DNA from 2 places in the Mesorhizobium sp. M1A.F.Ca.IN.022.06.1.1 genome. Region 1 is predicted to be linked to the other one. Evidence: riboswitches for the same ligand, from Rfam matches in the RefSeq annotation. Region 1 holds a riboswitch; the other holds the start of a gene.
What was found. Region 1 has a riboswitch for thiamine pyrophosphate ahead of thiC (phosphomethylpyrimidine synthase ThiC). Riboswitches for the same ligand answer to the same signal wherever they lie in the genome.

Region 1 (15,145 bases):
GCCGCGATTTGGCTGGCGTCCAACTGCCTGAAACCGGATGTGCGGCGGCCGAACCGGTCGAGTTCGCCGGCATCGCGGGCAGACGCCAGCACCAGCGTGCCCTGGCGCGAGACATGGCCGGGCAAGGCGGCGTCCCACCAATCGGCTGCGTCGCGTCCGAGCGTCAGCACGGTCTCCTCGGCGCTCTCGCGCTCGCACCAGGGCGCGAGCATGCCGCCAGCGTGCCAAGAGGCATTGCCGGCGATCTCGAGGCGTTTCTCGACCACGGTCACATCGGCGCCGCGCGTTGCCAGCTCGTGCGCGAGTGTCAATCCGGCGACGCCAGCGCCGCGAATGAGCACCTTCATGGCGTGTCCGTGCGCTCGGGGGTGCTGTCGACAGGCATGTAGAGATCGCCGCCGTCGCGGTACTTCGCCGCCATGGCCGCGAGCCCTTCCTTCTGGGCTTCGGCGCGGATGTCGTGCGAGATCCGCATCGAGCAGAATTTGGGGCCGCACATGGAGCAGAAATGCGCCACCTTGTGCGCCTCCTTTGGCAGGGTTTCGTCGTGGAAGGCGCGCGCCGTCTCCGGATCGAGCGACAGGTTGAACTGGTCTTCCCACCGGAACTCGAAGCGCGCCCGCGACAGCGCGTCGTCCCTGATTTTGGCGGCTGGATGGCCCTTGGCGAGGTCGGCGGCGTGGGCCGCGATCTTGTAGGTGATGACGCCGGTCTTGACGTCGTCGCGGTCGGGCAGGCCGAGATGCTCCTTGGGCGTGACGTAGCAGAGCATCGCCGTTCCGAACCAGCCGATCATCGCCGCGCCGATGCCCGATGTGATGTGGTCGTAGCCGGGCGCTATGTCGGTGGTGAGCGGCCCGAGCGTGTAGAACGGCGCTTCGCCACAAACCGCGAGCTGCTTGTCCATGTTCTGCTTGATCTTGTGCATCGGCACGTGGCCGGGCCCTTCGATCATCACCTGGCAGTCCTTGGTCCAGGCGATCTTGGTGAGTTCGGCTAGCGTTTCCAGTTCGGCGAACTGGGCCGCGTCATTGGCATCGGCGATCGAGCCGGGGCGAAGGCCGTCGCCGAGCGAGAACGCCACGTCATAGGCCCGGGCGATGTCGCAGATCTCCTCGAAATGCTCGTAGAGAAAACTCTCCTGGTGGTGATGCAGGCACCACTTGGCCATGATCGAGCCGCCGCGCGACACGATGCCGGTGACGCGGTCGACGGTCAGCGGGATATAGGGCAGGCGCACGCCGGCATGGATCGTGAAATAGTCCACGCCCTGCTCGGCCTGCTCGATGAGGGTGTCGCGGAACACCTCCCAGGTCAGTTCCTCGGCGACGCCGCCGACCTTCTCCAGCGCCTGGTAGATCGGCACGGTGCCGATCGGCACCGGCGAATTGCGCACGATCCATTCGCGGATGTTGTGGATGTTGCGCCCGGTCGAGAGGTCCATCACCGTATCGGCGCCCCAGCGGATCGCCCACACCATCTTCTCGACCTCTTCGGCCATCGACGAGGTGACGGCGGAGTTGCCGATATTGGCGTTGATCTTGACCAGGAAATTGCGGCCGATGATCATCGGCTCGCTTTCCGGGTGGTTGATGTTGGACGGGATGATGGCGCGGCCGCGCGCCACCTCGTCGCGCACGAATTCCGGCGTGACGAAGTCGGGGATCGCGGCGCCGAAGCTTTCGCCATCACGTTGAACTTTCGAACGCAACTGCTCACGGCCGAGGTTCTCGCGGATGGCGACGAACTCCATCTCAGGCGTGATGATGCCGGCGCGCGCATAGGCGAGCTGTGTGACGGCGCGGCCGCCGGCCGCGCGCAACGGTCTGTTGCGAACCGGGAATTCCGGCGTCAGGCGATCGGCTGAGACGAAGCCGTTGTCTTCCGGCTTGATCGTGCGGCCCTCGTAGCGCTCCACGTCTCCGCGCGCCTCGATCCATGCCTCGCGCAGCCGTGGCAAGCCACGCTCGATGTCGGTTTTCATCGCGGTGTCCGTGTAGGGACCGGACGAGTCATAGACCGTGACCGGCGGCTCGCCGGCGCTCGGGTGGACCGAGATCTCGCGCATCGGCACCCGCAGCTCCGGGTGGAGCTGACCGGGTTTGTGGACCTTCTTCGAAGCGGGCAATTCGCCGACGGTGACGGTCGGGGTGTGGGCATTCATGAGTGAGCCTCCTTGCTCGAGTGCACGGAGACCCAGTCCACGCGATGAGGAGGAAGTGACGCTTCGCTTAGGATGCGGGCACTGCCCGAATGCCGAAGCCGGATTGCCGACCCGCGAAGCCTCGCACCGTCCCTACGCCAGTATGAACTGGATCAGGTTCAACGGGTCACTGCGCGCTATTAGCAGTATCTCAGCCCCTTGCCGGGACTCCCCTGGTGAGGCGCCTAGGTTGGACGATGCGACGCTATCCTGTCAACTCGACTTCATGACTTCTCCAGCCTCGAACAAGCGACGAGAAGGGGCGCAGCCACGCAGCTTTGATCGAGCATCTCTTACATCGACGCCCATTGAGCCACGACCTTGCGCGCGTCGAGCTGGCAGTCGGGGCCCACTTGTCATCCGCCAAGGAAACGCTTTTGCGAATCCCTTGTGGCGGCGGATTGAAGAACGCATTTTTCGCCTCGAAGAGCATCTGTTCGGCGTCTACGGACGCTGGTTCGATTTGTTCAGGACCGAATTATTGCGCAGCCGTAAGGGTCGAGTTGCAGCGTTCCTTCAACGGCCTTGCCCGTCAGCAGGTCGAGGCCCTTTGGGACGTTGGGTACGATCACGGCGACTTCCGTGGTGTTCAGCACGAACATCAGCCGGCGGTCGTCGGCTTCCCTGACAGAGACCTCCACCCCGGCAGGCAGGTCGGGCAGCAAAGGCGCTATACCGGCTTTGGCCAGCACGACATCGACAAGCTTCTCCGTCAGTTGCGGCGTGAGATACGTGCCGACATAGACAACCCGACCTTGCCCAACCTTGCGGGCGGTAATTGCCGGAGAGCCGGCGGCGAAGCGGTTCGACCAGATGCCGAGCACCTCGGTGTCAGGCGCTACATCAAGCACCTCGTACAAATGCGCAGCCTGGAATTCTTCATTGCCAAGGGTGAACAGGTATTTGCGTTCCGCGGACGAGGCCGGGAGCGGCGGCGGTGCATAGGCGCCCATCGGAGCCGGACGAAACAGCGGAAACAGGCCGCTGCCGCCTTCGGGAACGACGCGGCCGAACTCCGCCACCCTGACGCCGCTCAGGGCTGCAAGGGCCTTGCCGGGCGCCTGCTCGCGAATGATGTGGTTGTTCTCGTCCCTCGTCCCGCTCAATGCCGATAGGATCAGCGTACCGCCGTTGCGGACGAATGTTTCAACAGCCTCGTTCCATTCATCCTTCCACATCACCCAATGCGGGACGTAGAGCGCCTTGAGCCGCGAAAGATCGTCTTCGGGATGAATGAACCCGCATGCAATGCCGTTCTGATAGCAGTGGCGATGAAGCAGCGTCGCGTCTTCGAGCGGACTGGGGAGGCCGATCGGATAGGTCTTGTGAGCCTCCTGGTTGTCGAAGTCCGCGCCGGCGATGCCGAGGTCCATGCGCACTGCGGTGCCAAGAATCTGCTCCTTCGCGGCGGCGATCTCATGGAAGAAGCGGCCTGCCTCGTCATAGCGGCGGCGCGGCACGTCGTCGTGATCGATGACGCCCATCCAGTAGATCTCGGCGCCGAAATGCGCGGGACGCCAACGAAAGAACATGACACCGTCGGCGCCGCGCGCCACCGAGGTCATGGCCATGCGACGCATCTCGCCGGGCTCCGGCGTCATCGTCGAGAAGCCGGGCTGGCTGCCGAAGCCTGAGGCCTGCTCCGGAACGATGAAGTTGCCGGAATAGGCGCGGCATATGTCGAGATGGAGGGCCTGGGTCGCGGCATGCCCGCCGGTTCGGCGCATCTCGTCATAGAGCATCGGATAGATGTCGAAGCCGATGAAATCGAGGTCCTGTCCGAACTGACCGCGGAAGTCGATGTCGGCAAGCTGGCCAAGATTGTGGAAGATGAACCAGTCCGGATTGGCGGCGCGCAGGATCTCGACCTGGTCGTGTTGGAAGGCCGCGGTCGCGGCGGCCAGAAAGCGATGGTAGTCCTGCACGTGGCCGGGGCTGGGGTAGGACGGCATGAGCGGTCTCGGCAGGTCGATCTGCGAGAAATCGTCGTAGGCCGTCGCCCAGAAGTGGCCGCCCCAGGCGAAGTTCAGCGCCTCAATGGTGCCGTAGGCCTTCTGCAGGTATTTCTGGAACTCCAGCCTTGTCGAAGGCGCGAACGATTCCGACACCGTGGTGTTGAGCTCGTTGTCCGTCTGCCAGCCGATCACACGCGGGTTGTGCCGATAATGCTCGGCCATGGCGCGGGTGATGCGGCGGCTGTGGGCGCGGAATACCGGGCTTGTGGTGTCGGCATGCTGGCGCGATCCGTGGCTTGAGGCCCGCCCGTTCATGTCAACGCGCAGCACTTCGGGATAGTTGACGGTGAGCCAGCGGGGAGGGGTGGCTGTCGGCGTGCACATGATCGTGTCGATCCCCGCGCGGCCGAGAAGTTCGATCGCGCGATCGAACAGGCCGAACTCGAACTTGCCTTCGCGGGGCTCGAAAATGTGCCAGGCGAACTCTCCCATACGCACCGTGTTGACGCCGGCGGCGGCCATGCGCTCGGCGTCACGCTGCCAGCAGCCTTCGTCGACATGTTCGGGGTAATGAGGTGCTCCAAGCAGAAAGCGGTCAAGATTGAGGGGCCGCCATACGGATAGCGGAGCGGGCTCTTTGCGGTTCATGCGTATGGGACTTTCGAAATTTCGAGGTTCAGACTGAGGCGAGGGGTTTTCTTGGCGTGAGCGTGCGGCCATCGGGGCCGAAGAGGTAGGCGTCGCCGGGTTCGAAGCCGACCTGCAACGCGGCGCCGACGCCGACGGTAGAAACCTTGTTGAGCTGAAGGGTGAAATTGCCGGTGCCGCTGTCGGAATTGGTCGTCTGAAGCGGAGAGCCGTCGACGTAGAGGACAGTTTCGCGCCCCAACTGCTCGACCAGACGCACTTGGCTGGAGAAGGCCGGCGTTGCGACGTCGCTTGGCTCGACGACACGCAGGGCCTCCGGACGGATGCCGATGGTCACGGCGTCACCAGCCGAAAGGCCGCCGGCGTCGATGCCATCCAAGGTGATGGCAGGGAGGCCGGCTGCCGCTACCGAGACGGTGGATGCCTCGACGCTCACTGCTTTCGCTTCGATGAAATTCATGCGTGGCGCGCCGAGGAAGCCCGCGACGAAAATGTTCGCAGGATTGGCGTAGAGCTCCAGCGGCGAGCCGACCTGCTCGATCCGGCCCTTGTTGAGGACCACGATCCGGTCGGCCATGGTCATCGCCTCGACCTGGTCGTGGGTGACGTAGATCATCGTCGATCCAAGCTGCGCGTGCAGGCTCGAAAGTTCCACTCGCATCTGAGTGCGCAGCGCGGCATCGAGGTTCGACAGCGGCTCGTCGAACAGGAACACCTCGGGCGAGCGGGTGATCGCGCGGCCGATCGCGACGCGCTGGCGCTGCCCGCCCGATAGTTGCTTCGGGCGCTTGTCGAGCTGCTCCTCCAGACGCAGGATCCGTGCTGCGCGTTTGACGGCGGCGTCGATCTCGGTCCTGGGCCGGTGGGCCATCCGCAGGCCGAAGCCCATGTTCTCGGCCACGGTCATGTGTGGGTAGAGTGCATAGGACTGGAAGACCATTGCGATGCCGCGGTCGCCGGGTTCTTCCCTGGTGACGTCTCGCCCGTTGATCACGATGTGGCCGGAGTTGATGGTTTCCAACCCGGCGATCGTCTTCAGCAATGTCGACTTTCCGCAGCCGGAGGGGCCGACCATGACGACGAACTCGCCCTTTTCGATCGTCAGGTCGACCGTCTTCAGGGCATGGTAGCCGGCATAGTGCTTGTCGACTTTTCGCAATTCCACGCTGCTCATATCGAGGCGCCTTTCCGTGCGTGTCGGGTGCGGCAGGGTTCGCGGCGGATCATCCCTTGACGGCTCCCATGGTGAGGCCGGCGACAAAGTGCTTCTGCATCATGAAGAACATCACGACCGGGGGCAGGGCGACGAAGATCGTGGCCGCCGAGACGATGTTCCAGGCCGATGTCCATTCGCCGCGCAGATTGTTCAGGCCTGCGGTAACGGGTTTGACCGCATCACTCTGGGTAAGGACGATCGCCCAGAAATAGTCGTTCCAGACGAAGGTGAAGGTGAGGATCGCGAGTGCCGCCAGTGCAGGCCGGACCAGCGGAACAACCACGTGGCGCAATGTCTGGAACGGCGAGGCGCCTTCGGCGCGCGCCGCCTGGAACAGTTCGCCCGGGAGAGCGGCGATGAAGTTGCGCATGAAAAGCGTGGCGAAGCCGGTCTGGAAGGCAATGTGGAAAACGATCAGCGCATAGACGGTGTCGTAGAGACCCAGCCTCACCATCAGGTCGCGGACCGGGATCATCATGATCTGCGCCGGCAGGAAATTGCCGCCGACGAAGAGGGCGAAGATGAGGTTGGAGCCACGGAACGGGTAGCGCGACAAGACGAAGCCGGTCAGTGTCGACAGGATGAGAACGCCGATGACGGACGGAATGGTGATCAGCAGGCTGTTCAGGAAAAAGCGCAGCATGGCGGTCTGGTCGAAAACCGCCTTGTAGTTGTCGATCAGGCTGAATTTCTGCGGCCAGCCCCAATAGTTGCCGGCCATCAGCTCCTCGTTGGAACGGATCGAGGTCAGCATCACGGCGAGCAGAGGCAGCAGCCACAGGATCACGACCAGGGTTACACCACCTAGATAGAGGGCTCGCTGGATCCTGGCGTTTTCGGGAATGGGGCGCGGGTACATCAGGCGTTGCTCCGCTCGGCCTTGATGAGGCCACTGAGATACCAGGCGATGAAGACGATCATGATCACGAACAGCACGGTGGCGATCGCGGCGCCGTAGCCAAAGCGGTAGGAAAAGATCGACTCCTGATACATCTGGTAGGCGAGCACGGTGGACGAGCCATAGGGGCCGCCACTGGTCATGACCGCGATCATGTCGAAGGAGCGCAGCGCACCGATCACCGTCACCGCGATGGCGATGAAGCCGACCTGCGACAGTTGCGGCAGGACGACATGGCGCAACATGCGCCAGCCGCGCGCACCGTCGACGCGTCCGGCGGCGATCAGATCGTCGTTGAGGCTGTTCAGTCCCGCCAGGAACAGGATCATGCAGAACGCGATCTGTGGCCATAGACCGGCGGCGGCTACCGCGAAGGTGACGAAGGTCTCGTCTGAAAGCAACGCCGGGGCGGTACCGCCAAAGGCGCCGAAGAGAAGCTGCAGCAGCCCGAAGTTTGGATCATAGACCCATCCGAACACGACACCGACGGTGACGGTCGCCAGCACAAGCGGCACGAAGAACAGCGACTTGAGGATGCGCATGCCTCGGATCTGCTGATTCACGATCAGCGCAAGCGCCAGGCCGATCGGCGGCGCCAGCATGAAGATCAGCAGCCAGATTACGTTGTTCTTGAGCGAGACGTAGAACTGCGGATCGTCGGCCAGTTCGACATAGTTGGCGAGCCCGACCCAGGTCTTGGCGCCAATCCCATCCCAGTCGTGCAGCGAAATCCAGACCGTCTCGATGGAGGCGGCAAGGATCACCGAGCCGAACAGGATGAGGCCCGGCAGCAGGAAAAGTACCGGCGTCAACCAATGACGATTTCTGCGCCAGACAGGAGGCATGGCGTTCCATCCGAAAAAAGAGAGACGGGAGCCGCCGAAAGGCGGCGCCCGTCAGCCAGGGAGGATCAACCGAAGATTCTCTTGCGGGTTTTTTCGAGGCGCTTGAGGATCTGCTCACGTCGCTCAGGCTTGACCATGAATTCCTGCAGCCCCGCCATCCCTTCCTGGGCCATGTCCGGATCGGTGTCGCGATCGTAATATTGCGATGTTCCAACCACTTTCTTCAGTTCCTCGACCGCAGCATTGACCAGCGGGTCCTTGCTTGGCGGGCAGTCGTTGCGAGGCGGGATGGCGCCTTCGGCGGCGAGGAATGCGCCCAGATTTTCCGGCTTGTAGAAATAGGCGACGAAGTCGCGCGCACCCTGCTTGTTCTTCGCATTCGCCGGAACGTGGATGGAGTTGACCGAAAAATCCTCGTAGCGGGCGACGCCGGGAACGATCTCGGGAAATGGCGCGTAGGCAAGCTGAGGCAAATCCGCTTCCGGAAAGGCGGATCGAACGAAGCCGCCCAGGTCCATCATTGCCGCCTTCTTTTGCGCTAGGGCAGCACCCGCCTGCTCCCATCCGAACGAACTGTGGCTCGGCGAGAAGAAGCCCGCCTTGATCAGATCGTTCCATTTGTCGAAGACTGGCGTCAACATCGGATCGGTGTAGGGAACTTTGCCGTCCATCAGCGCTATGTGCTTGTCGAGCCCGTTGATGCGCAGGTTCATATGGTCGAACCAGCCGCCCGCCGGCCAAAGCTCCTTCGTGCCCATGCTGATCGGGATCATCTTCGCGGACTTGGCCGCCTCGCCGAAGGCGAGGAAGTCGTTCCAGGTCTTGGGCGGCGACCAATTTTTTTCGGCGAAGACGTCCTTGCGATAGAAGAGGCCCCAGAGAAGACCTCCCATCGGCAGGCCGTACTGCTTGCCGTCGACGGTGACCGCGCTTGTGGTGGCACCGAGTACGCTCTTGTAGTTCTCCTTGGCGAACAGATCGGAGATGTCGTCAAAAAGGCCCTTGTTGACGAAGGCCTTCATGCGGTTGCCGGAAAACCAGAAGCAGATATCCGGAGCGCCGACGACAAGATAGCTGCGGATTGCCGTCTTATGGGCCTCGTGGTCCATGTTGTTGATGACGATCTTGGTGCCTGATTTTGCCTCATACTCGCTCGCCAGCCGCTGCAGGATCTGGCGTTGCTCGACATTGCTGAGGTTGGAAATGATGGTGATTTCCTGAGCCTGCGCCAAGGCCGGGAGGCAAAGACCAGTCGCCGAAGCGGCGAGTGCCGCGCCAGTGCCCTTGAGGAAACGGCGCCTTGTTGTGGTTAACGCGGAAAAGTCGGTGGTCATGGCTTCTATCTCCTCCCTGAGAACAGCCGGATTCCAATTGAACCATGCGAATTCGTAGCGTATGGATGTCAGCATGGTCAATACTTAATTTACAAAATTAATTATGAGGCAGGAATGAAGCTCAAAGGCGATCAGCAAACGGCCCGCGCGATCAACCGGCGGCTGATCCTGAACCTACTGCGAAGGCAAGGTGCTATAAGCCGCGCCGAAATCGCCTCTGTTACGGGCCTCAGCCCCGCGGCGGTGACGTTCGTCGTGTCTGAATTGCTCGAGGAAAATATCCTGGTGGAAGGGGAGGCGAGTCTTGGCGCGCCGGGACGTCGACCTATCCCGATCAATATAAACTACGCCGGCAGGCTTGTGGCCGGGCTCAAGCTGAAGCTAGGCGGCATCGATTGTGTGCTGACCGATCTTGCCACGACTCCACTTGTTACGAAGCAGGTCGTTGTCCCCGATCTGTCGCCACAAAGTACGGTGGAGGCCTGCGCCTCGGCAGTCGAGGAGCTGGTTTCCGACCGCAGGGCACCGACAGGCGCCCAGCTCAGCGGGATCGGCATCGCTGTACCAGGCGTCATCGATAACGGTGTCTGCCGGTTGAGCCACCGGTTCAATTGGGCCGATGTGCCGATCGCTGCGATGCTTGCCGAACGCGTGCGCGTACCCGTCTGGGCGGACGACGACACCAACGCATTTGCGCTCGCGCAACAATTGTTCGGACTTGGCCGGCATCATAGCACCGTCGGGGCCCTGGCCATCGGGGCGGGCATCAGCTGCGCGGTGGTCATCGATGGCTCTGTCCATCACGGCGCGAATGGCGCCGCGGGCAAGATGGGTCACTCGACATACGATCCGAACGGGCCGCCATGCGAGTGTGGCAGGCGCGGTTGCCTGCAGACCTTCTTCTCGGAACCGGCCCTGGTGCGGCGATGGAAGGAGGCCAGGCGACTCCCTGGTGAAGTGACGCGCCACGACATGCTGAACGCGGCCAAGACTGGAGACCGGGCAGCCATAGACCTGTTGCAGGAGGCAGGCGAGGGGATTGGACGATACCTGGGCGGCTTCTGCAATATCATCGATCCGGAAGTGATTGTCGGCGGGGGCGAAGCCGTCACCTTTGGCAACTATCTGTTCGGGCCAATGCGCGATGCATTGAAGCGTTATGCCATGTGGAACCCGCCACCGATTACACCCGATTGGGCAGACGATTCCTGGGCGCGTGGCGCCGCGGCGCTTGCGACCCAAAGGCTCTTCGACTTCGAAAGCAGCCCCGGAGAAATCGCCGGCACCGGGCTGCAACAATCAATGGTCAAGTAGCTGCAGGACCAAAGCGGCGTCCTCGTCCCGATTTCGGGCCTTCGTCACTGCGGGCCTATTCCGTAGCCAACTGTTTGGAAAAGCGATGCTTGGCCGATAGTTGCGATTTGTGCAAAGGACGCCGGCCGAATGGAAGAAGACCGGCGCGAGTGTGCCGGTCTTGATGTCGTAACGAGCAGAGGAGGTCGGCGACCTCCGGTCTCGGATTGCCTGAGCAGTCAAGCGGCCTTGAGGTTCTTCAAAGCCTTTTCGAAGGCATCCTTGATCGGCTTGGATACGTCGTCGGTGGCTCTCAACATCACCGCCTGCAGGGTCTTGGCCTGCTCGACGGAAGTGTCGATCTGTTTGTTCACGAAAGCGGCCTGCAGCTCGAAGAACTCGGATGGCGACTTCACGGCAACCAGTGCTTCGAGGTGAGCGAAGCCGGCTTCGGCATTGGCTCGCAGAGCTGCGATCGTCTTCAGCGACACCTCGTTGCGGGTGGTATTGGCCACCTCAAGGGTCGACTCAAGAGCCTTTTGAGTCGTCTCGGCGTTCGATTCCAATTTGGAAAATGCTTCCTTCGCCTGCTCAATGCCCTGTTCGGCGACAGCGCGAACCTGCTCGGTAACCTTGTACGGCTCGTAAGTAGCGGATTCCGCGTTTTCGATCGTTTCGGTCTTGCCGGGGATCTTGGACATTTTCCATCCTTTTCCAGAGAGTGGCATTACACAAAGCCCCCTGTTTCATCTACGAAATCGACACAACGGATTTATGAAGGGGAGAATTGTCGCTCGAGGGCACCACTGCGGCGGCCGGCGCGCTGCCGGCAGCGATCGGTGCCAACGTGGAAGGGCAAAAGCCTGAACTGCCCGTGCGGGCCGGAGGCAGCCTGGGGTGCCAAACGCGGCCATCAGGCCGAGCGCGATCTTGGCTGTCGTCATTCGGCAGGTCCGCCGGCCGAAATTGAGCATCACCTTCTTAGGAGCGGCCTCTTCGGAATCCATCGCTGCCATTCGACCTTGGCGCGACCTTCTCAGTTGTCCTTGTACAGCCAAGACTCCGTCTCATGCCAAAACGGCCAAGGCGTCGGCGAAGAAATGGTCGCCGCCGAAATTGCCTGACTTTAGGGCAAGCAGCAGCTCGCCGTGCGGGCTGCCGAGTGCACGCAGCGCTGGGACACCCGCGGCGATTTCGGGGCCCAACTCGAAGGCGGGAATGGCAAGCTGGTCCACGACGGCGCCGGACGTCTCGCCTCCCGCCACGACCAACCTGCGCACGCCGAGTTCGACCAGACCTTCGGCGATGGTCGCCAACGACTGCTCGATCGCTTGACCGGCAGCGTCACGTCCATGCCGCGCCTGCAGCGCCGAAACCACCTCGGGCGATCCGCTGCTGGCGATGAGGACGGGGCCATCGGCCAAGCAGGCGGCGGCCCAGGCGAGCGCACGGTGCGTCTCCGCCACTCCGCTCATCAGCCTTTCCGGATCGAGCCTCAGCACGGGCATCGTCTCTTCGGCGCGGGCAATCTGCGTCAGTGTCGCCCGCGAACAGCTGCCGGCGAGGCACGCCGCAGGCCCCTCGACCGGCCGGTCCCGCAGCACCGTCCGTTGATGGCGCCGCGCGGTGCCGGCGGCGACCAGGCCGCGGGCGAGACCCAGTCCCAGGCCGGACGCTCCGACCGACAGGCGTTGTGCCAAGGCTGCCGCGCCGATCGCTTCAAGATCGCTCTCGAAGACGGCGTCGGCGATTGCCGCTCCGGCTCCATCTTGGGAAAGCGCCGCGTTGCGCGCGCGGATCGCGTCCGCGCCGCGCGCGACCGTCGCGAGGTCGACCGACCCGACCGCTGCCATGCTCTGCCGGGCGAGTACGCGCACCAGATTGGCATCGCGCATGGGATTGAGCGGGTGATCCTTGAGCGGACTCTCGTTGAGCGGCACCGCGCCGACGAAAAGATTCCCCTGGTAGACGGTTCGGCCGGTTTCCGGAAAGGCCGGCGTCACCAAAACCGATTTCTCATCCACGTCGTGACGCAAGGCGTCCAGCACCGGGCCGATATTGCCAGCATCGGTGGAATCGAAGGTCGAGCAGATCTTGTACATCACATGCGCTGCCCCGCGGGCGCGCAGCCATTGGTCGGCCGCGCGGGCGCGCTCCACCGCCTGCGCGGCGGCAACCGAACGGATCTTGAGCGAGACGACAACCGCGTCGACCTCGGGGAGATCGAGACCAGCGGCCGGAATGCCGATGGTTTGAACCGTGCGAAGACCTTCCTTGGCGAGCGTGTTGGCCAGGTCGGACGCGCCTGTGTAGTCGTCCGCAATTGCGCCGAGGGCGAGGCTCATAGCGAAACTCCGATGCCGGCCTGGGGCAGGGGCCCGCTGGCAAAGGGGGCGAACCAGCCGAGCCCCTCAAGTGTCTTGCCGCCGGGCCGATATTCGCAACCGACGAAACCATCATAGCCCAGCCCGTCCAGTTCCGCGAAGATGAACCGGTCGTTGAGCTCTTCCGAAGTCGGCTCATGGCGGGAGGGCACGCTTGCGATCTGGACATGGCCAATGATCGGCAGCAGCCGGCGCAACGCCATGACGACATCGCCGTGCAGGATCTGGCGGTGGTAGACATCGAACTGCAGCTTGAGATTGGGCAGGGCCAGTTCGCCGATGAGCTGCTCGGCAAAGTCGAAGTCATTGAGGAAATAGCCCGGCATGTCGCGGCCATTGATTGGTTCGATCACCAGGTCGATGCCGCGATCGGCAAGCTTGCCGGCGGTCCAGATGATCGCTTTGCGATAGGTATCCACGGCCGCCCTGTCCTCGCGAGCGGCGAGCCCCGACATCAAATGCAGACGCTTCACGCCCGTGGCCTCTGCGTAGGGAAGGGCAAATGCCACGGCGGCCTGGAGCTCGGCAAATCGATCGGGCAAGGCGGCCAATCCTCGCTCGCCGGCGGCCCAATCGCCAGGCGGCAAATTGAACAGAGCCTGGGTCAAACCGTATCTGCGAAGGCGCTCGCCGATCGCCTCGGGCGTGTGCTCGTAAGGAAACAGGAATTCGACCGCACGGAAGCCGGCATCGGCGGCCGCCTGGAACCGATCCAGGAACGGCCACTCGCTGAACATCATTGTCAGGTTGGCGGCAAAGCGGGGCATGGGCGATCCAGTCTTCCTCAGGCCGATGTCAGGCCGATGTCAGGCCGGTTTGGCCAGGTTCGCGGGTGGCGGGCAGTTCGGTGCCGGTGATCTTTGCGTAGAGCCGGGCGACGGATGCGTCGTCGTCCCGGCCCATTCCAGCCGCCGAGGTCGCCAGGAACATCTGTAGCGCGGCCGCGGCCACCGGCACCGGGAATTTGGCGTTGCGGGCCATATCCTGAATGATGCCGAGGTCCTTGACGAAGATGTCGACCGCGCTGCGCGGTGTGTAGTCGCCGTCCAGCACGTGCGGCACCCGGTTCTCGAACATCCACGAATTGCCTGCGGAGGCAGTTATCACCTCGTAGACCTTGCGGATGTCCAGCCCTTGCCGGGCGGCAAATGCGATGGCTTCGCTGGCCGCCGCTATGTGCACGCCAGCAAGCAACTGGTTGATCATCTTGAAGGCTGCACCAACGCCCGGCTCGTCACCGAGGTCATAGACGTTGGTGGCTATTGCATCCAGTGCCGGCCGCGCTCTGGCGAAGGCGGCAGGGCTGCCGGAGGCCAGAATGGTGAGCGCACCCTCGGCGGCGCGCACCGACCCGCCGCTGATCGGCGCGTCGAGATAGAGCCGTCCCGTCGCTTCGAGCGGCGTGGCAAGGCGGCGCACCGCATCGGGATCGATCGTGGCCGAGGAGACGAAAACCGCGCCCTCGGCCATGGTTTCGGCGACGCCGTTCGTACCGAACAGGATGGCCTCCGTTTGCGCGGCGTTGACGACCACCGACACGACGACGTCGGCACCTTCAGCGGCCTCGGCGGGGCTTGCCGCGCCTCGGCCGCCCGCGTCGACGAGCCGGGCGACGGCCGCGGCGTCCACGTCGAAGCCAGCCACTTCAAACCCGGCCCGCCTGAGCGACATGGCCATGCCAAGTCCCATGGAACCGATGCCGATCAGGGCGGCCCGGTTCGTCCTTGCTCCGGCGGGGTTTTCCTTGCTTCGATCATAAACGGTCATCACGGAGATCCTTATTCGAAACGCAATCCGGTTTAGCGATTGACCAGCTTGGGTGGCGTCGTCAGCACCAGGACCGCGCCGAGCACCAGGATTGCGGCGAGCGCATACATGCCGACCTGCGTTGCGCCGGTCAAATCCTTCAGGTAGCCGACGAGATACGGGCTAACAAAGCCGGCCAGATTGCCGACCGAATTGATGAGCGCAATGCCTGCCGCGGCACCTGTCCCGGCGAGAAATGACGTCGGCAGCGACCAGAACAGCGGCGCACAGGTGATCGCTCCGGCCGCTGCAACCGACAGGAAGGCGATGGCGATCGTCAGATTCGAGCTGGCGGCCGCGACGACGAAACCGACGGCCCCGAGCAGTGCCGGAACGACCAGGTGCCAACGGCGCTCGCGATGCCTGTCAGCGCTGCGGCCGAACAGATTCATGACCACGACGGCACAGATGAAGGGGATCGCGCTGATCAGTCCGATATTGAAGTTTCCGGTGATGCCGGTCGCCTTGACCAGGGTCGGCATCCAGAAGGTCAGCCCGTACTGGCCCATCACGAAGGTGAAGTAGATCAGGCACATCAGCCAAACTCGGCGATCGCGGAAGAT
Region 2 (15,145 bases), 1.5 Mb from region 1:
TTCAGGGCGTAATGGCAACGATCACCCCGCAGAAGAAGTCCACCGCGGCCCGTCACGGGTTCAAGACCGGTGAGTTTATCGTTTACCCGGCGCATGGCGTCGGCCAGATCGTGGCCATCGACGAGCAGGAAGTCGCGGGTCACAAGCTGGAGCTGTTCGTCATCGATTTCCAGAAGGACAAGATGAGGCTTAAGGTGCCGGTCGCCAAGGCGACCTCTATCGGCATGCGCAAGCTCTCGGAAGAGGATTATGTCGATCGCGCGCTGAAGGTCGTGCAGGGCCGCGCCCGCATCAAGCGCACGATGTGGTCGCGTCGCGCGCAGGAATATGATGCCAAGATCAATTCCGGCGACCTGATCTCGATCTCGGAAGTGGTGCGCGACCTCTATCGCGCCGACAACCAGCCGGAGCAGTCCTATTCCGAGCGCCAGCTTTACGAAGCCGCGCTCGACCGCATGGCTCGCGAGATCGCCGCCGTCAACCGCATGTCGGAGACCGAGGCGGTTCGCCTCATCGAGGTCAACCTCAACAAGGGTCCGAAGCGCGGCGCCAAGGCCGACAACGAGGAAGCCGAGCAGGAAGAAGCTGCCTGAGCATTCGCCTGCCGAACAACGAAGAACCCGGCCTGGCGCCGGGTTTTTTGTTGCGCGCAATATCGGAAGGTCGGCGCTGCCCTCATCCGCCTGCCGGCACCTTCTCCCGTATAGTGAACGGGGAGAAGCGAGATGACGGCGTCGTTGGCGCCCATTCTGAAACGTTGGCGATTGGCGAACTCTCTGATGAAAGCGTCCTTTCTCCCGTCACTATACGGGGAGAAATGCCCGGCAGGGCAATGAGGGGCAGCGCCAACTTATGAAGGAATCATACCTGATCCCCCGCCCCGCCTTCCTTCCGCGCCTCCTCCTGCCGCAGCGAGGCGATGAAGCGCTTGGTCCGCTCGCGCTCGGGGTTGTCGAACACGATCGAAGCCGGGCCCTTCTCGACGATCGAGCCGGCATCGAGGAACACCACCTCCTGCGCGATCTTGGAGGCGAGTCTCAGATCATGCGTGGCCATCACCATGGTGGTGCCCTCGCGGGCCAGTTGACCCAGCACGTCGACCACTTCCTGCGCCAGCTCCGGATCGAGCGCCGAGGTCGGCTCGTCGCAAAGCAGCACGCGCGGCGACGGCGCCAGCGCCCGGGCGATCGCAACGCGCTGCTGCTGGCCGCCTGACAGAGTCGCCGGCCAGGCATCGGCCTTATGCGCCATGCCGACCTTCTCGAGCAGCGCCATCGCCCGCTCGCGCGCCCGCGCCTGCGGCCATTTCAGCACCGTCACCAGCCCTTCCATGACGTTCTCGATCGCGGTGCGATGCGGAAAGAGCTGAAAATTCTGAAACACCATGCCGGTCTGCAGCCGCACGCGCTGAATGTCCGCCGCCGGTACCTTGGCGCCCGGCCGAAATTCCAGCGTCTCGTCGCCGATGCGCAAAGTGCCCGAGGTCGGAATTTCCAAGAGGTTGATGCAGCGCAAGAGCGTGCTTTTTCCGCCGCCCGAAGGCCCGACCAGCGCCGTGACACTGCCTTCGTCGATGCTGACGGTGACACCTTTCAGGACAAGATTGTCGCCGAAGCGCTTCTCGATGTTGGTAAGGCCGATCATGCATTGGCCTCCAGGAAGCCGCCATAGCGGTTGAGCCGCACCTCCAGCCGCGCCTGCAGAGCCGACAGCACCGAGCTCATCGCCAGATAGAGCGCCGCCGCCTCGACATAGAGGATCAGCGGCTCGTAGGTGGTGGCGACGATGCGCTGCGCAGCCTGGAACATTTCGGGCACCGTTATTGCCGCCGCGAGCGAGGTGTCCTTGACCAGCGATATGAACGTATTGGAGAGCGGCGGCACCGCGACGCGGCCCGCTTGCGGAAGGATCGTCCGCCGCATCGCCTGGCTCCAGGTCATGCCGATCGAATAGGAGGCCTCCCACTGCCCTTTCGGCACCGAGCCGATGACGGCGCGGATGATCTCCGACGTGTAGGCGCCGATATTGAGCGTGAAGCCGATCAACGCTGCGGGAAAGGCATCGAGCAGGATGCCCACCGACGGCAGGCCGTAGAAGATCAGGAAGAGCTGCACCAGAAGCGGCGTGCCGCGAAAGATCCAGACATAGAAGCGCACAAGCGCGACCAGCGGTTTCGGGCCGAACAGCCTGATCAGCGCCGTCACCAGCCCGGCCATAAGCCCCAAGGCGAAGGACAGCAGCGTCAGCGGCACGGTAAAGATCAGTGCCGCCCATAGCAGCGTCGGCAGCGACTCCAGCATCAATTGCAACCAGTGCGGCACGGAGCCCTTCTCCTTTCCGGACGCTGCGACCCTCTGGCCGCATGCCGAGCGACTATCAGGTAAAAATCGGCGGGCCGTCTTTGACGGCCCGCCGGAACTCAAGCAAAAGGGATGATTGGGCTTACTGCGAGACGTCCTGGCCGAAATATGTGTCGGCAATCTTCTTGTAGGTGCCGTCGGCCTTGATGTCGGCCAGCGCCTTGTTGATCGCCGCCACCAGTTCCGGATCGCCCTTGCGCACGATGACACCGGAATAATCGGCATTCTCTTCCTGCGCGGCGATCTTCACATTGGCGTCGGGCTTGTGCTTCTTGAAATCGAGGAAGGACAGGCTATCGTTGATGGTGGCGTCGGCGCGACCGGTGAGCAGCAGCTGGATCGACTGGTCGAATCCGTCGGTGCCGACCAATTCGGCGCCGTTCTTCTCGGCGAGCTTGCCGAAATTCGAGGTCAGCGACTGCGCCGCCTTCTTGCCCTTGAGATCCGCGAATGTCTTGATGTCGCTGTTGTCGCCGCGCACGATCAGCACCGCCTTGGAGGCGATGTAGGGATCTGAGAAATCATACTTGGCCTTGCGCGCGTCGGTGATGCCGACCTCGTTGATGACGGCGTCGTAGCGGTTGGCGTCGAGCCCCGCGATAAGGCCGTCCCACTTGCCCTCGAGAAACTGCACCTTGACGCCGAGCTTCTCGGCGATCGCCTTGGCGATCTCCACGTCGAAGCCGACCAGGGCGCCGGATTCGTCATGATAGGTGAAGGGCGCGTAGGTGCCCTCCGTGCCGACCTTGATCACGCCCGCCTGCTTGATCTGGTCGAGATTGGCGCCGGCATGACCGGCTGTGACTGCCAGAACCTGCAGCGTTCCGGCGACGAGAAGCGATTTGAGCCATTTCATTTTTCTGTGATCCCGTTTTGACCGGTGCGCCGGCGCATGGTGAGAGCCGCAAACTGGCAGATGGAAGCTCAAGAAATAAGGAACCAGATTTCAAAAATCGACCGTTCCAGAAATCCAGTTCTCAAAACCAGCGAAAAATCCGCCAAGCCAAGCCTCACGGATCGATAACAGAAACGTTTTCGGCAGGCATATGCATCCGCCGGCACTACGGAACCATTCGCGCTTCTGGCACGTTGCTGGCTGTTGTAGGGCGCTGCGACGTCATTTCAACCGTCATCCAGTGCAACGACCGCCAAAAGGAGCCGGCATGATCGAGGATGTGGCAGGACGGACACTGGTCCGGGCGGCAATGAAGGCTCCCTATCTCGAGCGCGACGAGGAGCATCTCCTGGCCATACGCTGGAGGGAAAAAAAGGACCAGGACGCGCTGCATCTGATCACCGTCGCCCATATGCGGCTGGTGATTTCGATGGCTTCCAAATTCCGCCACTACGGTTTGCCGCTCGGCGACCTCATTCAGGAAGGCCATGTCGGCCTGCTGGAAGCGGCTGCCCGCTTCGAGCCCGCCCGCGAAGTGCGTTTCTCGACCTATGCCACCTGGTGGATCCGCGCCTCGATGCAGGATTATATCCTGCGCAACTGGTCGATCGTGCGCGGCGGCACCAGCTCCGCGCAGAAGGCGCTGTTCTTCAATCTGAGGCGGCTGCGCGCGCGGCTTGCCAACGGCGCCGAGCCGCTCTCCAATGCCTCGCTTTACCGCGAGGTTTCGGCCGCGCTCGGCGTGCCGGAAGCCGACGTGGCGATGATGGATTCGCGTCTTTCGGCCCCCGACAGCTCCCTCAACACCCCGCTTGCCGATGAGAACGGCGCCGCCGAGCGGATGGATTTCCTGGTCTCGGAGGATCCCCTTCCCGACGAGGTCGTCGGCGAAACGATAGACGTCGAGCGCCGCGCGGTCTGGCTGAAGAGCGCGCTCGGCGCGCTCAATGCGCGCGAGCTGCGCATCATCGAGGAGCGCCGCCTGAGCGACGACGGCGCCACCCTGGAATCGCTTGGCGAGGCGCTCGGCATCTCCAAGGAACGCGTCCGCCAGATCGAAGCCCGCGCCATGGAAAAGCTGCGGGCGGCGCTGGTGAAGCAGAACCCCGAATTCCTGGCGGAAGCCGCCTGAAAGCCAAGGCAGCGACTCGAAGTCGCCAGGAGACTATCAGTCAGCCATCCCGGCGGCTTTCTGCATCCGTAGCCATGGATTGTGAATTCTTTAACAGACCCTCGCGGCGTAAACTGTCTTCCTGACTGCACCAACTTTAGCGGATGGGGGTTTGCCATGCTGCGATGCTGCGCGTTCCTTGCAGCCCTGGTTCTCGTGTGCTTCACCGCGTTCGAGGCTCACGCCGATCGAAGGGTTGCCTTGGTCATCGGCAATGCCGAATACCGAAATATTCCGGCTCTCAAAAACCCGGACAAGGATGCTCAGGACGTCGCGAACACGTTCCGGCTGGCCGGCTTCGACGTGTTCGTCGCAAAGGACTTGACCAAGCTTCAGTTCGAGGAGCGGTTCCGCAACTATCTCGCCGCGGCGGACGGTGCGGATCTGGCCGTCGTCTACTATTCCGGCCACGGTTTTCAGATCGGGGGCGAGAATTTCCTGATCCCCGTCGACGCGTCGCTGAAGGATGCCGCCGACATCGAGGTCCAGGCGATCAAGCTTGACGACGTGCTGGAGCAATTGCGCTCGAAAGCGAAGATCCAGGTGATCATCCTCGACGCCTGCCGGAACAATCCTTTCCCCCGCCAGGATTACTGGCTGAGGGACCAGCTGATCGTCGCGGGCGACGCCGGCCTTGCGCAGGTGAAGAGCTCACTGAACACGCTGATTGCCTTCGCCACCGAGCCAGGCGCGGTCGCCTATGACGGGCGCGGTGCCCTCAGCCCGTTCTCATCTGCCTTTTCGCGCCACGCGTTGGCGCCCAACCAGGAAATCCGCACGGTGATGGCGGCGGTTCGCCGCGACGTGGTCAAAGCCACCAACGGCAAGCAGGTTCCGTGGGAGAATTCCTCGCTGGTCGACGAGGTGGTGCTGATGCGCCACGATGACGCCGAGGGTCAGGAGGTCACGGCCAAGCAGAAGCAGCCGGATCCGGAGAGCGGCAGCCAGATCACCGGCGCCGCCGAGGCGATCGAAAATCGCGATATCAGCATCCCGGTTGGCGTCGGTCCGGTTCCGCTGAAGCTCGATTTCCCCAGCAACGACCCCGCACTCAGCCTGAAGCTTGCAAGCTATCCGGCAACGGGAACTCTGTCGCTGCCGGACCGGACCCTGTCTCCGGATTCCAGCCTGATGGCCGGTGAAGTCGATAATTTGCGTTACGAGCCGCAGATCGGCTCGGCTGCTCCGGTCCAGATTGGCTTCCAAATCCGCGGCGGCAACGCGTCCAAGGCAGCGATGATGAAGCTGTCGCCAAGCGTCGACCCCTGCGACCAAGCGGCGGGCGCACCGCTCGACCTGCAGGGCGTCGCGCCCGGCCGTTTGCAGAACGAGATCGCCGGCGAGGCCGCTGAGGCCTGCCGGGCGGCGGTGAAGGCCTACCCCGACGTCGCTCGGTTTCGCTACGAGCTTGGGCGGGCGCTGCTGGCGTCCGGCAAGGTCGACGAGGCCAGGAAAGCTATCCAGGAAGCTGCCGACAGGGGGCACGTCCGCGCCATGTTCGAGCTCGGCCATATCGCTTCGTCCGGAATAGGAGCGGCCGCGGATTCCGCGAAAGCGATCAGCTTCTATTCAGAAGCATCCGACAAGGGAGACCCCTATGCGATGGCCGCTTGGGGGCGAGCCTTGTTCAATGGTGTCGACGTCGAGCAGAATACCGGCAAGGGATTGGACCTGCTGCTCAAGGCGGCGGCCATGGGGCACGTCAATGCGATGAACGATCTCGCCGTGATCTTCAAGGATGGCCGCAACGGCGTGCCCGCCGACGAGGCCCGCGCCTTGGCTTTCCTCAAAGCCGGCATCGCGCGGCAAGAGGCATATTCCATGAGCATTCTCGGCCTTCCCGCGCGCAGCACCTTAACGGTCGCAGTGTGCAAGCCGAAGGTCGTGACGAAAATAGTCACCAAGGTAAAGGTTGTCCGCACACCCGCGCCGAAGACGCCGACGGTGACAGTCCCGACAGTGGTCAAACCACCTCAGACCGATACCGGACCGGCGCCCTGGCGCGGCAGTAGCGGCGATCATTCAGGGTCCGGCGGCGGCGGCCAAAGTGGTGAGGGCAGCGGAGGCAGCACCGGCGGCCAGACCAGCCCTGAAGGCGGCAGCAGTGGCGGGCTCTGATTGCTGCGGCAGCCGCGCGCCCGGCTTGACCGAATAGAAGCGCGCGGCTGATTCGTTGCGGAAGCACTTGCGCGGATGCCGACCCTACTTGTCGGTGACGATCTTGACCCTGTCGCCGGCCGACACGCTCGCGCCCGGCGACATTGCGTTGAGCACCCGGAACAGGTCGAGCTTTCGGTCGACGCCGACCATCTGAGCGGCAAGCGTGCCCATGTTCTGGCCGGGCTGCACAGTGACCACCCGGATATGCAGCGGCTTCAGCGCCGCCTTCTCGGCCGCGCTCAACGTGCGGAAGGAGCTGCTGACGGAGCGCGCGACCGGCTCCAGCGCGGTGCTGGCCGAGGGTGCCGCAGTCAGCAGCCGGTAGACCTGTCCGCCGGCCCGGATGACCGCGATATCGAACTGCCACCCTTGCGCGCTGGCATGCGCCATCGCCGCCTCGTTGCCGTTGACCGTTTCCTGGCGCACGCTGGCATCGTCCAGTCCGGCGACCCAGCCGCTGCGGATATAGTCGGTGAGCGACACAGACTTGTCGATCGCCACGCCATCGAAGCGGATGGCGATGTCGCCCGGACCGGTCGCGGTCACCGCGGCCGCCGAATTGTCGATGACGAAACCCTCGGGCACCGAGAACGACACGCCAAGGCCGGGATGCAGGAAGGTCTGGCCGCGCACATAGCCCTCTTCCGGCGTGTCGCCGTAGAGCAGCCCGTCTATGCCGGCGAGGAAGGCATCGCGGTCGCGCGTGCCGACGCCGGGCGGTCCGAAGTTGCGGGCGAGCCGCTGCGCCAGCTCAATGCGCTGCGGCGTGTTGGGATGCGTGGCCAGGAAGTCGAGGCTGGCATCCGTGGCGCCGCTGACCGAACGGAAATCGGCATAGGCCGACATCGACTGCAGGAAGCGGCCGGCCGCATAGGGGTCATAGCCCGCCTCGCCGATCGATTTGATGCCGATCGCGTCGGCCTGCAGTTCCTGGTTGCGCGAAAACTGCGCAAGCCTCAGCTTGCCGCGGATGAGAGCGGCCTTGGCGGTCGGGCTGTCGCCGAGCACATCGGAGACGACCTTGGTCGCCAAGCCTTCCTCGGCCTCGAGCTGCTGCCGCTGCAACCCGTGATTGGCGGTGACGTGGCCCATCTCATGCGCGATGACGGCCGCAAGCTCGGAGGAGTCGTTGGCCAGCGCCAAAAGCCCGCGCGTGACATAGAGATAGCCGCCCGGCAGCGCGAAGGCGTTGACGTTGGGCGAGTTGAGGATGGTGATGCGATAGGTCTGGGTCGGATTGGCCGAGACCACCGTCAGGTTGCCGACGACCTTGGCCACCATGCGCTCGAGCTTCGGATCGGAATATTCGCCGCCATAGGTGGCGAGAATCCGCGGATGCTGCGCTTTGGCCATTTCGGCCAGCCTGGCATTGGCGACGACATTGTCGACGGTGATCGGCTTGTCGGAGGGCTGGAAGCCGGACTCCTGCACGTCCGGCGGCGTGAACATCTGGCAGCTCGCCAGCGCCACGGCAAAGCCGGCCATCGCGAAAAATCGCGCCAGCGGCTTAGTCCATACCCTCTCGATGCCGGCTGTCAGATCGGCTTCCTTTCGTAATCTTGCGGCAAATCACGGCCCACCCGGACCAGCATGGCCGGACCTAGCCACACTCCCCCGGACAAGGCAAGCAAACGCCTGATCACCCGCAGCCGGTTTGGCCGTAAATTATGTCCGCTTCCGGGCAATGTGTTGTCATCCGGCAACGCTGCCGCCTCGATCGCCGATATAGCGCCGGAAGGCCTCCGGTCCAGCACCGTCGAAGAAATCGGCGGCCGACCCTGTTGCCGCGACCCTGCCCTCGTCGACGAACGCGATCCGTTGGCCGATGCGGCGCGCGTCCTGCGGCTGATGCGTGACGAAAAGCACGGTCATCTGTCGCTCGGCGTGGATGCCGGCCACGAGATCGAGCATGTCTTCGCGCAGCGCCGGGCCGAGCGAGGCGAAAGGCTCGTCGAGCAGAAGCACCGGACGGTCCCGTATGAGCACCCGCGCCAGCGCGACGCGCTGCCGCTCGCCGCCGGAAAGCTCGCGCGGCAGCCGCTTTTCCTTGCCGGCGAGACCGACACGCCCCAGCGCGTCCGCGACCGCGCGGTGGTCGTCGGCCGTGAGCTTGAGCGATGGCGAGCGGCCAAGCCCGACGTTGCCCTCGACCGAAAGATGGGCGAACAGGTTGTTTTCCTGCAACACCATCGACACCGGCCGCGCCGAGGGCGGCGCATTGTCGACATCGATCCCGCCGATCAGCACCTTGCCAGCATTGGGTGATTCGAAGCCGGCCACCAGATTGAGCAGCGTCGACTTGCCTGAACCGCTCGGCCCCATGATGGCGGTGATCCTGCCGGCGGCGAATTCGACATCGAACCGGAAGGATGCCTCGCCATAGCTGAAGGATACGCCGTCCAACGTGACGGCCAGGCCCTTCGTGGCTGCGATGCCATTATTATCCCTCGTCATGCCTTTGCCTCCCGCCCCAGCCAGTCGGCGGCGACAACCAGCATCAGGCAGACGAGGCCGAGCAGCAAGGCCAGCCCCGCGGCGTCGGCGGTCCGGTAGCTGCCCATGCGCGCGAGTAGAAGATAGGGCAAGGTCTGGACGGAATCGCTGCCGAACAGCGCGATCACGCCGAGATCGCCGAGCGACAGCGCCATGGCGAACGCAAAGCCGGTGGCCAAGGGCCGCCGGAGCGACGGCCAGTCGACCAGCCGCAGCCGGTTCCAGCCGGAAATGCCGAGCGCCAGGCAGAGTCGCTCGTGGCGCTCGCTCGCCGCGTCATAGGCAGGGCGGACGGCGCGAATGGCAAATGGCATCGCCATCACCGCATTGACCGCGACGACCATGACAGGTGCGATGGCGAACACATCGGTGATGTTGCGCAGAGCCAGGAACCAGCCGGCGCCGATCACGATGGGCGGCACGACCAGCACGAAACCGGCGCCGGTGTCGGCGGCGTGTTCGAGCAGCGACATGGCGCCGCCCGCGCGGCGCCGCAGGGCCAGTGCGCGTCGGGCGGCAACCAGCGACAGCGACAGCATCACGCAAAGCAGCGCCGAGAGAAAGGAGAGCCCGGCGCTGGTGAGCGTCGCGCGGCGCACGGCGTCCTCGCCGGCCAGCCGGCCGAGATCCGCCTCCAGCCCGGCGAGCACGGTCGCCGCCATCGGTGCGGCGACGAACAGCAGCGCAAGCACGATGAGGCCGGCATTCAACACCGCCTCGGTGGTGCTGGTCGCAAGATAGCGGCGTGGCGCTACCGGCAGATTCGCATCGCCGACCGTGTTGGCGCCGAGTCGCGTCAGCATGGCGACCACGACGAAGGTCAGCACGATCTGCAGAAACGTTAGTGTCACGGCCCGCGCGGGATCGAAATCGAAGCGCAGCGCCTGGTAGATCGCGACCTCTAGCGTCGTCGCCGCCGGCCCGCCACCCAGCGTCAGTACGATTGTGAAGGAGGTGATGCACAGCATGAAGACCAGCCCGGCGACCCCCGGCAGCACCGTGCGCAGCGCCGGCCATTCGATCAGCCGGAAGGCCGACCGAGCGTCCATACCGAGCTGGCTCGCCAGCCGCCACTGGTCGGCCGGCACGGTGCCGAGCGCCTCGAGGAACAGCCGCGTGGCCAATGGCAGGTTGAAGAAGACATGCGCGACCAGGATGCCGGAAAGGCCGTAAATGCCCGGCCATTCCCCACCGCCGAACGTGCCGAGGATGCCGGCAAAATAACCGGCACGGCCGTAGAGCGCCAACACGCCGAGCGCGGCGACGATGGCCGGCAGCGCCAGCGGCACCGTGAACAACTGCAGGATCAGGCGACGTCCGGGAAAGTTCGTTTGCCTGGACAGGGCGCGGCCGACGAACACTGCCGGCAAGACCGAAAGCAATGTCGACAGCAGCGCCTGCCAAAGCGTGAAGCGGGCGACGCGGAGCAGATAGCTGTCGAAGGCCGCGGCAGCGCTGGACGGACCGCTCGCGCCTTCGAGGATCAGGCCGGCGAAGGCGCCGCCGATGAGCAAAGTGATGGCGACAAGGGCGATGATGCCGGCGGTGATGCGAGGGTCAGGGCGCGGCGTGGATTGCACGCTGCACCACGTTGGCTCGAGCTAGCGAACGCCACGTTCCGTCGCACCCCCCTCTGTCCTGCCGGACATCTCCCACTCTAGGAGGGAGATTGGCAGCTTTGCCGCTCTTCCTACACCGTCGGCGGCTAGCGAAATCACCGATGACCGCGAATTTCCCCCTTTGCGGGGGAGATGGCCGGCCGGACAGAGGGGGGTGCTCAAGCGCCATCCTGCGTCCTACTTGCTCATCGCCGCCAGCCATTCATCCACCCAGGCCTTGCGGTTGGCCGCCACCTCGTCCGGGCTGAACAGCAGGGTTTTGGTCGGCTTCACCAGCTTTTCGAAGGCCGGGTTGAGCGGCTTGTCGGTCTTGCCGGCCGGGAACATCCAGTTGGTCTCCGGGATGATGTCCTGGAACTTGGGCCCGGTCATGAAGGCTATGAATTTTTCCGCCAGCGGGTTCTTCGCGCCGGTTTTGGTGATGCCGGCGACCTCGATCTGCAGATATTCGCCCTCCTCGAAGGACGCCGCCTGATAGCGCTCGGTGTTCTCGGCCACCATGTGGTAGGCCGGCGAGGTGGTATAGGAGAGAACCATCGGCGCCTCGCCCTTGGTGAACAGACCATAGGCCTCGCTCCAGCCCGGCGTCACGGTCAGCACCTTCGGCTTCAGCTTGGCCCAGGCTTCCGGCGCCTTGTCGCCATAGACCGACTTGACCCACAGCAGCAGCCCGAGGCCCGGCGTCGAAGTGCGCGGATCCTGGATGATGATCTTGTCGGGGCCGGCGCCCTCGACCAGTTCCTTCAAGCTCTTCGGCGGCGTCTTCAGCTTTTCGGTGTCGTAGACGACGGCGAAATAGCCGTAGTCGAAAGGCACGAAAGTGTCGTCTTTCCAGCCGCCGGGCACATTCAAATCGGCCACCGCGCCATGCCGCGCGAATAGGCCGCTCGCCTTGGCATCCGCGGTCAGGTTGGTATCGAGGCCGAGCACGACATCAGCCTTGGTGCCGGGGCCCTCCAGCTTGACGCGGTTGAGCAGTGCCACGCCGTCGGCAACCGAGACGAATTCAAGATCGCAGCCGCATTCGGCCTCGAATTCCTTCCTCACCGCGGGCCCGGGACCCCAGTCGGCGGTGAAGCTTTCGTAGGTGTAGACGGTAAGCTTGTCTTTAGCCTCGGCAGGTCCGCCTGCCAAAAGCGAAACAAGGCCGACTGCAAGAACAAGGTTGGACAATAGCGAGCGCATCGGCGCCTCCTTCGTTCGCGTTAAAGGAATTGAGGCGTCGGATGGTCCGAAACGTCTAATCCCTCCGCCGGTACAAACCGGATCAGGTTCAGCGGGTTGGCTTTGTGCCTCTCAGCCGGTTCGCAAAATCAGCGTCCGGCACCCCGTTAGAGCATTTCGAGACATAGGCCCGGCCGATGCGGCGCGCAAGCGGAAGTTTCCTGGGCATCCATCAGGGTTCACCGCGGTAGCGAAGTGCGATTCCGTTTGGACGCGCCCGCTTCCGTTTCGTTGGCCGGGCTGGTAAGGGCGACGGCCATGGGCACATTCACCATCCTGCTTGGCGGCGATCTCGTCCGCACGCCTCGGCTCGATCGCCAGATCGAAGGCTCCCGCATCATCGCCGCCGATGCCGGTATCGGCCATGCCGATATGCTTGGCCTGCTGCCGGAGCTCTGGGTCGGAGATTTCGACTCGGTGCCGGCGAGCCTGCCGGAGAATCTGGCCGCCGTGCCGCGCAAGATTTTCCCGACCGAGAAGGATATGACCGACGGCGAGCTCGCCATTGCCGCGGCGCTGGCGCGCGGCGCCACCAGCCTGGTGCTGGCCGGCGCCTTCGGCGGCAAGCGCGCCGATCATGCCTTTCTGCATTTGGCTCTAAGCGTGCGGCTGGCCGAGGCGGGCACGACCGTGCTGCTGACCAGCGGCGCCCAGGAGGGCGTGCCCATCCTGCCGGGCAAAGCCGGCTTCGACTACGCCGAGGGCACGCTGTTCTCGGTGCTCGGCTTCTCCGACCTCGCCGGCCTGACGGTCTCAGGCGCCAAATGGCCGCTGGACGGTGTCGAGGTGGCGTTCGGCTCATCGCTTACCATATCAAATGAGATCAAGGATCGGCTCGAGATCGCGCTCGAGCGTGGCCGGGCGCTGCTGCTCGCCCACCCCTATCCTCTTCCCGAAAGCTGACATGGCCCCGCCTCTTCTCAATCTGGATGGCATAAAACTGACTTTTGGCGGCACGCCGCTGCTCGACGGCGCGGCACTGAGCGCCTCCGCCGGCGAGAAGATCGCGCTTGTAGGCCGCAACGGTTCGGGCAAGTCGACGCTGCTCAAGATCGTCGCGGGGCTGATCGAACCGCAGGACGGCGAAGTATTCCGCCAGCCCTCGGCAACGGTGCGCTACCTGCCGCAAATGCCCGATATGGATGGCTTCGCCAGCGTGCGCGCCTATGTCGAAGCCGGCCTCGGGCCGGCCGACGACCCGCATCGCGCCACTTATCTGATGGAGCATCTCGGCCTGACCGGCGAGGAGCGGCCGAACGACCTTTCCGGCGGCGAGGCGCGCCGCGCAGCACTCGCCCGCGTCATGGCGCCGGAGCCCGATATCCTGCTCCTCGACGAGCCGACCAATCATCTCGACCTGTCGGTCATCGAATGGCTGGAAGAAGAGCTTGCCCGCACCTCGTCGGCCGTGATCCTGATCTCGCACGACCGCCGCTTTCTCGAGCGCGTCTCGCGCGCCACCGTCTGGCTCGACCGCGGCCAGACGCGCCGGCTGGACAAGGGGTTCGCGCACTTTGAGGAATGGCGCGACCAGGTGCTTGAAGAGGAAGAGCGCGAACAGCACAAGCTCGGCCGCCAGATCGTGCGCGAGGAGCATTGGCTGCGCTATGGCGTGACCGCCAGGCGCAAGCGCAACATGCGCCGGCTCGGCGAGCTGCAGGCCATGCGCCAGCGTTTTCGCAGCCATCGCGGCGCCGAGGGTTCGGCGACGATGGTGGCAAGCGACGCCGCTGAATCCGGCAAGCTGGTGATCGAAGCCAAGGGCATCGAGAAGAGTTTTGGCGACCTCACCGTGGTCAAGGGCTTTTCGACCCGTATTCAGCGCGGCGATCGCGTCGGCCTTGTCGGGCCGAACGGCGTCGGCAAGACGACGCTTCTCAAGATGCTGACCGGCGAGCTGCCGCCGGATGCCGGCACCGTGCGGCTCGGCGTCAATCTGGAAATCGCAACACTCGACCAGAAGCGCGAGGCCGTCGACCCGCAGGAGACGCTGGCGAATTACCTGACCGACGGGCGCGGCGAGAACCTTGTGGTCAATGGCGAGCAGCGCCACGTCGTCTCCTATATGAAGGATTTTCTTTTCAAGCCGGAGCAGGCGCGCACGCCGGTGCGCGAGCTTTCAGGCGGCGAGCGGGCGCGACTGCTGCTGGCCCGGGTGCTGGCGCGGCCGGCGAACCTTTTGGTGCTCGACGAGCCGACCAACGACCTCGACATGGAGACGCTGGAGCTGCTGCAGGAACTGGTCGCCGGCTTTGCCGGAACGGTCGTCCTGGTCAGCCATGATCGCGATTTCCTTGACCGCACAGTCACCAGCGTGATCGCGCCCAACGGCGCCGGACGCTGGATCGAATATGCCGGCGGCTATTCCGACATGCTGGCGCAACGCGGCGGCTCGAAGCTGGAGGAGCGCAAGGCAAGGCCGAAGGCTGAAGCGAACGAAGCGACGGCCAGGGCCGAACAGACCAGCGCTAAAAGCCCGGCCAAGAAGCTCTCCTTCAAGCAGAAGTTCGCGCTGGAATCCCTGCCGAAGAAGATCGAGGCGGTGAGCGCGTCCATCTCAAGGCTGGAGAACAGTATCGCCGACCCGTCCTTCTACGAGCGCGATCCCGCATCGTTCCAGAAGACCATCGCCGCGCTCGACAAGGAGCGCACCACGCTGGCCTCACTTGAGGAAGAGTGGCTGGAGTTGGAGATGCTACGCGAGGAGATGGAAGGCTAGCCGCTATCGGCAAGGCTCAGAGGCAGGCCTCGCAGATCGCAGCGATATGGCGTCTGTCGGTGCCGCAGCAGCCGCCAAGCACGGCTATCTGGCCGAAGCGGTCGCGCATGGCGCGGTAGCGCCGGCCGAGGTCGACAGGATCGCCTGGATCGAGTTCGGTCGCCGCATCCAGCTCGGCATGGCTTTTGGCTGAGGCGTTGGCCCGCACGCCGCGAATGCGCCTGATCCAGCGTCCGTCGCCGGCAAGGACGGCGTCGAAATGGCTCGGATGTGCGCAGTTGATCATGAAATATGCGGGAGCGCCGTCCGTTTCGTCGTCAACGGTCTCGATGGCGTCTCTCAAGCTCTCCCCCGAAGGCAGGCGTCCGTCCGTCTCGACGGTAAACGAAATCACCGACGGGAGCCCCACCGCCATCGCGGCACAGGCTATTCCGGCAGCCTCCTGCGCATAGGTCATCGTGATGGCGCTGACCATATCGGCGCTGGCATCGCGGAACGCCTTGA

Region 2: another riboswitch for thiamine pyrophosphate. It lies ahead of thiB (thiamine ABC transporter substrate binding subunit); the one in region 1 lies ahead of thiC (phosphomethylpyrimidine synthase ThiC).

Annotation. Positions count from the first base shown of each region.
Region 1 is NZ_CP034455.1:5,058,419-5,073,563, forward strand. It holds gene thiO (glycine oxidase ThiO) at 1-347, opposite strand, end outside; gene thiC (phosphomethylpyrimidine synthase ThiC) at 344-2,164, opposite strand; TPP riboswitch at 2,276-2,388, opposite strand; gene EJ078_RS24115 (beta-galactosidase) at 2,671-4,806, opposite strand; gene ugpC (sn-glycerol-3-phosphate ABC transporter ATP-binding protein UgpC) at 4,835-5,980, opposite strand; gene EJ078_RS24125 (carbohydrate ABC transporter permease) at 6,030-6,881, opposite strand; gene EJ078_RS24130 (sugar ABC transporter permease) at 6,881-7,765, opposite strand; gene EJ078_RS24135 (ABC transporter substrate-binding protein) at 7,831-9,099, opposite strand; gene EJ078_RS24140 (ROK family protein) at 9,214-10,413, shown strand; gene EJ078_RS24145 (phasin) at 10,632-11,093, opposite strand; gene otnK (3-oxo-tetronate kinase) at 11,460-12,737, opposite strand; gene otnI (2-oxo-tetronate isomerase) at 12,734-13,543, opposite strand; gene ltnD (L-threonate dehydrogenase) at 13,572-14,543, opposite strand; gene EJ078_RS24165 (MFS transporter) at 14,576-15,145, opposite strand, start outside.
Region 2 is NZ_CP034455.1:3,573,531-3,588,675, reverse strand. It holds gene EJ078_RS17155 (CarD family transcriptional regulator) at 12-593, shown strand; gene EJ078_RS17150 (amino acid ABC transporter ATP-binding protein) at 862-1,644, opposite strand; gene EJ078_RS17145 (ABC transporter permease subunit) at 1,641-2,321, opposite strand; gene EJ078_RS17140 (amino acid ABC transporter substrate-binding protein) at 2,443-3,216, opposite strand; gene EJ078_RS17135 (RNA polymerase factor sigma-32) at 3,524-4,387, shown strand; gene EJ078_RS17130 (caspase family protein) at 4,628-6,544, shown strand; gene EJ078_RS17125 (M48 family metalloprotease) at 6,629-8,071, opposite strand; gene thiQ (thiamine ABC transporter ATP-binding protein) at 8,279-9,040, opposite strand; gene thiP (thiamine/thiamine pyrophosphate ABC transporter permease) at 9,037-10,659, opposite strand; gene thiB (thiamine ABC transporter substrate binding subunit) at 10,876-11,883, opposite strand; TPP riboswitch at 11,926-12,039, opposite strand; gene EJ078_RS17105 (thiamine diphosphokinase) at 12,181-12,825, shown strand; gene EJ078_RS17100 (ABC-F family ATP-binding cassette domain-containing protein) at 12,827-14,641, shown strand; gene EJ078_RS17095 (homocysteine S-methyltransferase family protein) at 14,658-15,145, opposite strand, start outside.